3 regions of the Phytobacter palmae genome follow, and region 2 is predicted to be linked to each of the others. Evidence: predicted binding sites of a transcription regulator. Region 2 holds the regulator's gene; each other region holds the start of a gene.
The links. The regulator CRP, encoded in region 2, controls carbon source genes, mostly activating them, when cyclic AMP is high. The targets are predictions, from matches to a motif close to ATGTGANNNNNNTCACAT.
Positions count from the first base shown of each region.

Region 1: a site for CRP is predicted at 1,183-1,200, ahead of azuC (stress response protein AzuC). Genes of this name have one in related genera too.
Region 3: a site for CRP is predicted at 920-937, ahead of AAIG39_RS09910 (arabinose ABC transporter substrate-binding protein). Genes of this name have one in related genera too.

Region 1 is NZ_JBCIVJ010000006.1:160,300-162,570, reverse strand. Features, by position in the region: gene AAIG39_RS09930 (RpiB/LacA/LacB family sugar-phosphate isomerase) at 344-982, shown strand; gene azuC (stress response protein AzuC) at 1,252-1,335, shown strand; gene AAIG39_RS09920 (anaerobic C4-dicarboxylate transporter) at 1,414-2,271, opposite strand, start outside.
Region 2 is NZ_JBCIVJ010000002.1:25,736-28,006, forward strand. Features, by position in the region: gene AAIG39_RS02830 (phosphoribulokinase) at 1-149, shown strand, start outside; gene AAIG39_RS02835 (OsmC family protein) at 273-677, opposite strand; gene crp (cAMP-activated global transcriptional regulator CRP) at 987-1,619, shown strand; gene AAIG39_RS02845 (YccS/YhfK family putative transporter) at 1,673-2,271, shown strand, end outside.
Region 3 is NZ_JBCIVJ010000006.1:156,709-158,979, reverse strand. Features, by position in the region: gene AAIG39_RS09915 (DJ-1/PfpI family protein) at 207-764, shown strand; gene AAIG39_RS09910 (arabinose ABC transporter substrate-binding protein) at 1,081-2,070, shown strand; gene araG (L-arabinose ABC transporter ATP-binding protein AraG) at 2,141-2,271, shown strand, end outside.

The DNA.
Region 1 (2,271 bases), on a different contig from region 2:
CAGGTGTTGTTGCCGACGAAATAAAGCCACCAGATGTAAGTTGAAATGCCAGCCGCTACCAGCCTTGATGTCTGCATTGCCTCTTTCTGGGTGAAAGTGGCTTTATAAAGACGTTTTGTTGTAGCGCGTCATAAACATCGCCAGAGCAAGAACGCTACCCGTAATAAAAGAGAGAACAGCGAGGAGGTCAGCGCCCTCCGACAGTGCATTGAGATTCTTACAGACAAAACTGTGAAGGCAATTTGCTTTTTTAAAACTATTTTTCATTAAATTTGAAAGTATGTTTATCAGGTAGTAAGGTTGATTCATATTGGCTACTTGATGCATTAACCAGGAGATGAATATGAAGATTGCACTGATGATGGAAAACAGCCAGGCAGGGAAAAACGCCATCATCCTTAAAGAATTGAAAGCGGTTGCGGATGAAAGAGATTTTCCGGTCTTTAACGTGGGCATGAGTGACGAAAACGATCATCACCTGACCTATATCCACCTTGGTATTATGGCCAGCATTCTGCTGAATGCTAAAGCGGTCGACTTTGTGGTGACAGGCTGTGGAACCGGGCAGGGTGCACTGATGTCGCTGAACATTCATCCAGGTGTGGTCTGTGGTTACTGTATTGATCCAGCTGATGCTTTTCTGTTTGCCCAGATTAACAACGGCAACGCGCTCTCTTTGCCGTTTGCTAAAGGTTTTGGCTGGGGAGCGGAACTCAATGTGCGCTTTATCTTTGAAAAAGCGTTCACGGGACGTAAAGGTGAAGGCTATCCGCCCGAACGCAAAGAGCCGCAGGTCCGTAATGCCGGTATCCTCAACCAGGTGAAAGCGGCTGTGGTAAAAGAGAACTACCTTGATACGTTACGTGCCATCGATCCGGAACTGGTAAAAACCGCCGTTTCCGGCCCGCGCTTCCAGCAATGTTTCTTTGAAAACTGCCAGGACAAAGCAATCGAAGCCTTTGTGCGTGAGATCCTTGCCTGATATCGCGGAGGGCCAGCTCAGCTGGCCTCTGCTTTCCCCACCAGTAGTAACCCGCCACGTTTTTTCCTGCACTCTCTAAATAGTTTTTAAAAATACTCAAAAAATTTTAGTTTGTAAGTTTCAGATTCGAAACCAGTTTTTAACAAAAATACGCTTCCTGAAAAAATAAAACGTGATTTCTATCACGGAAATATTGCTTTTTGTGATGGAGGTCATATTATATGCACATCAACCGATAACACTTGCATAACAAATCGCCGGAGCAAAACATGAAACTGCGCAAAATTCTGAAAAGCATTTTTGAAACCTACTGCAAAACGTTCAAAGATGTACCGCCGGGCGCGATGTTCTGATGATAAAAAAACCTGCCGAGGCAGGTTTTTTATGTCCGAAAAGACAAAAAAAGCGGCGCTCTCGCCGCTTTTTACTTATCAGAAGAAGGCCGAGACCAGCATGTAGCTGGCAGCGCAGGCGCAACTGACGCCAATCAGACCCGGAATAATAAAGCTGTGGTTAATGATAAATTTGCCGATACGCGTGGTACCCGAGCGGTCAAAACCGATACAGGCGAGGTCACTTGGGTAGGTCGGCAGGACAAAATAGCCGTACGAGGCCGGGAAGAATGCGATCAACATTTTAGGTTCAACGCCCAGCATCAGGCCCATTGGCGCAACAGCGGTAAGCGCGGCAGCCTGGCTATTTACCAGCTTCGAAACGAGGAACAGTACGATAGCGTAGGTCCATGGATGGCTTTTCACCACCCCTTCCAGCGCCATTTTCAGTTCGTTTAAATGAGCCTGGAAAAAAGTATCACTCATCCATGCAACACCAAAGACCGAGAAAATAGCCACCATTCCCGCTTTGAATACCGCACCGCCTGAAATGGCGGAAGCGTTGACCTTACAGACCATCAGCATCACGGCGCCAGCAATCAACATCATCATCTGAATGACCAGATTCATTGAAAGTGGCGAGAGTTTCCCTTTTACGTCAAAAGCCGGGCGCAATTGCGGGAGCGCCCCGAGTAACACCACGACCAGGATGCCGGCAAAGAAGATCCATGTTGACCAGTAGGCCTCTTTTGGGAAGCGCTGATTCATCAGGGTTTCACTACTGCCGTAAATGAATTCACGCTGTTTTGGATCTTTTAATTTTTCCTGAAACTCCTTGTCATCAGCCAGATCTTTACCGCGACGCAGACTCCACAGCGCCGCAATAGCTACACCGAAAAGCGATGCCGGAACAGAGACAGCCAATATTTCAAGAATGCTCCACGCATGACCAATACC
Region 2 (2,271 bases):
ACTATCCCTGGCTGCTGGCGATGCTGCAGGGTTCGTTCATTTCGCACATGAATACGCTTGTGGTGCCGGGTGGGAAAATGGGACTGGCGATGGAGCTCATCATGACCCCGCTGGTACAGCGGTTGATGGAAGGGAAGAAAATTCAGTAGCCTTGCGGCGGACACAATATCTTCCCCCGCCAGGTGTAGCCCCGGAAAGCGTAGCGCCACCGGGGAAAAGGTCGAATGCGCTACGCTTATCCGACTTACCTGCTTAGCCTTTGAAAGCGGTTCTCAGGCCTCAATCACTTCATACGAATGCGTGATTTTCACCGCCTTCTCCAGCATTAACGCGACGGAGCAATATTTCTCGGCAGAGAGATCCACCGCACGCGATACCGCCGCCTCTTTCAGCTCCTTGCCGGTCACGATGAAGTGCAAGTTGATATGCGTAAACAGACGCGGAGCCTCTTCACGACGCTCTGAGGTCAGCTTCACTTCGCAATCTTTCACATCGTGGCGGCCTTTTTGCAGAATAGATACAACATCGATAGCGCTGCATCCTCCTGCTGCCATCAGCACCATTTCCATCGGGCTTGGGGCTTTGTCGCCTGAGTTACCATCCATCAGGATCTGGTGCCCGGACGCAGACTCGCCAAGGAACGTTAAACCTTCTACCCATTTCACTCGAGCTTGCATTTTTAATTCACTCCGGAGTTACAGTTTTCTTTACAGATTACGCGTACATAAGAAAACTCGCAACGGAAGGCGACCTGCGTCAAGCTGAAGCGAGACACCAGGAGACAGGCGACAAAAGCTATGCTAAAACAATCGGGATGCTACAGTGATACATTGATGTTATGTATGTATGCAGAGGACATCACATATTACAGGCCGCAGGCATGTCTGACGGTCCACTTCCCAGGTATGGGGAAGATAGATTGCAACCCCGGACGCGATATGTGAATCCAGCGTCTGGAGCCAGCTTATAACAGAGGATAACCGCGCATGGTGCTTGGCAAACCGCAAACAGACCCGACTCTCGAATGGTTCTTGTCTCATTGCCACATTCATAAGTACCCATCGAAGAGCACGCTGATTCACCAGGGTGAAAAAGCGGAAACGTTGTATTACATCGTCAAAGGCTCAGTGGCTGTGCTAATCAAGGATGAAGAAGGTAAAGAGATGATCCTCTCTTACCTTAACCAGGGAGATTTTATCGGTGAACTGGGTCTGTTCGAAGAGGGTCAGGAGCGCAGTGCATGGGTACGCGCCAAAACCGCTTGTGAAGTGGCCGAAATCTCCTATAAAAAATTCCGTCAATTAATTCAGGTGAACCCGGATATCCTGATGCGTTTGTCTTCTCAGATGGCGCGTCGTCTGCAGGTCACCTCAGAAAAAGTCGGCAACCTCGCCTTCCTTGATGTGACAGGCCGTATCGCACAGACGCTGCTGAATCTGGCGAAACAGCCGGATGCAATGACCCACCCGGACGGTATGCAAATTAAAATTACCCGTCAGGAAATTGGTCAGATCGTTGGCTGCTCCCGCGAAACTGTCGGTCGTATCCTGAAAATGCTGGAAGATCAAAACCTGATCTCCGCGCACGGTAAAACCATCGTCGTGTACGGTACACGTTAATTCTCAAGCGGCGCGTCGCCCTTAACGATGCGCCGTTTTTGTCTCTCTTTTCCATGTGGCGCAGGCTGATTTATCACCCCGAAATCAACTATGCACTGCGACAAACGCTGGTGTTATGCCTCCCTGTGACCGTGGGTCTCATCGCGGGCCGTCTCGATCTCGGTTTGTTGTTTTCCCTTGTTCCTGCCTGCTGCAATATTGCCGGTCTGGATACGCTGCATAAACGTTTCTTCAAACGTGTCTTCATCGGCGGCACTCTCTTCGCTGGCAGTAGCCTCACGGTACAGTTATTACTGACGCAAAATGTTCCGCTACCGCTGATCCTGACCGGATTAACGCTGGTCCTCGGCGTCACGGCAGAAATCAGCGCATTGCACGGGCGCCTGCTCCCCGCCTCGATCATTGCCGCCATCTTTACGCTCAGCCTCGCCGGTAGCATGCCCATCTGGGAACCGTTACTGATTTATGGTCTGGGGACACTGTGGTACGGCGCGTTTAACGCCTTCTGGTTCTGGCTGTGGCGGGAGCAACCGCTACGTGAATCATTGAGTCTGCTGTATCGCCAGCTGGCGGACTATTGCGAAGCAAAATACAGTTTGCTGACGCAGCATGTCGATCCCGAAAAAGCCCTTCCGCCACTACTGGCGCGCCA
Region 3 (2,271 bases), on a different contig from region 2:
CTCGTCGTTTCTCCTTTCAGGTGGGGCAAATATTCTGGCAAAGGAAAACAGATATTCTGTTCCTCTGGAAAATGTTCCCCTGATCGTTGGAAACGAAATAGTGGTACGCCTCAGGCGGCAAGAATGTGATTTGAGAGTTATTTTGAAACAGTGTTTTGATTTATGATAAGGATAATTATCTACAACAACAGGATCAGGAGGATGTAATGAAAAAAGTGGCAGTGTTATTAGCGCCGGGGTTCGAAGAGGCAGAAGCGATTATTACTATCGACATTCTGAGGCGCCTGCATATCGAGGTTGAAACGCTAGCCTGCGCGGAATCGCGGGCGGTGGTCAGCTATCACAACATTCCGATGGTGGCAGATAGTACGCTGACCGAGCGCGCGGAAACGCTTTACGACGCCGTCGTGCTTCCGGGCGGACCGCAGGGCAGTGTGAACCTTGCCGCGAATGCGGACGTTATCGCTTTTGTTAAGCATCATGATGCACAAAATAAGCTGATTTGCCCGATTTGCTCCGCAGCAGCAAGGGTGCTCGGTGGCAATGATCTGCTGAACGGCCGCCGCTACGTCTGCTCCGGCGATCTGTGGCAAGGCGTCCGGAACGGTGAATATGTTGATGCCCCGGTGGTTGAAGACCGCAACCTGCTGAGCGGCAAAGGCCTTGGGCACGCCTTTGATTTTGCATTCGCCCTGTCGGCGCGCTTGCTGGGTAATGAAGCCCCCGTTCGCGATCACGCAGACCACATTTATTACCGTTGGTAATTTGTACACCCCGATGCACCTTGTATCGGGGACAAGGATAACCGAGCTGGAGCTATGGATTATTCTGCTAGTGCCTTTCTCATTTGTATGACAAAACCCCTCATTTTTATGTCTAAATCCGCTGAATTTATGTACGGAATTACTGTAATTCTGCGGTGTGATATTGCTCTCCTATGGAGAATCAATTTCCCGCTAAAACTACTGCCAGAACAGGTATCCAGGGAAGTACGGATCCTAATGCCTTGTTTTATGACCTTTTAAGTGAACCGATAGTTATTTTTCCCTACAGAAAAGAAAGTCAAAGCTGGAGTTAACCATGCACAAATTCACTAAAGCGTTAGCAGCCATTGGCCTGGCAGCCGTTATGTCACAATCCGCTATTGCTGAAACAATGAAACTGGGTTTTTTGGTGAAACAACCAGAAGAACCCTGGTTCCAGACTGAATGGAAATTCGCCGATAAGGCGGGCAAGGATTTAGGGTTTGAGGTAATTAAAATTGCCGTTCCGGATGGCGAAAAAACGCTTAACGCTATCGACAGCCTGGCAGCCAGCGGAGCAAAAGGCTTCGTTATCTGTACGCCGGACCCGAAATTAGGTTCCGCGATTGTTGCTAAAGCGCGCGGTTATGACATGAAAGTCATTACCGTGGATGATCAGTTCGTGAACGCGAAAGGCGAACCGATGACCTCCGTTCCTCTGGTCATGATGGCCGCCAGCGAAATCGGCGCGCGTCAGGGACAGGAGTTGTACAAAGAGATGCAAAAACGCGGCTGGGATGTAAAAACAACCGCTGTTATGGCCATTACTGCCAATGAACTGGATACCGCGCGTCGTCGCACCACTGGTTCAATGGATGCACTGAAAGCTGCCGGCTTCCCGGAAAAACAAATTTACCAGGTCCCGACAAAATCAAACGATATCCCCGGCGCATTTGATGCCGGTAACTCTCTGCTGGTGCAGCATCCGGAAGTGAAACACTGGCTGGTGCTGGGTATGAACGATAACACCGTCCTTGGCGGCGTGCGCGCCACCGAAGGTCAGGGTTTTAAAGCTGCTGATGTGATCGGCATTGGTATTAATGGTGTGGACGCGGTCAGCGAACTCTCTAAAGCACAGGCGACCGGCTTCTACGGTTCTCTGCTGCCAAGCCCGGATGTTCATGGCTACAAAACCAGCGAGCTGCTCTACAACTGGGTCACCAAAGGTGTTGAGCCGCCGAAATTCACTGCGGTTACCGATGTGGTGCTGATCACTCGCGATAACTTCAAAGAAGAGCTGGCGAAAAAAGGGTTAGGCGTGAAGTAAATCTCTGATGGTTGTGCCCTCCCTTGCGAGGGAGGGCCAGAAGTACACTGAACTGATTCACGGAGACGTTATGCAAGACTCTACTCCTTATCTTTCCTTCCGCGGCATCGGCAAGACGTTCCCCGGCGTCAAGGCCCTGAGCGATATCAGCTTTGACTGCCATGCCGGCCAGGTCCACGCGTTGATGGGGGAGAATGGCGC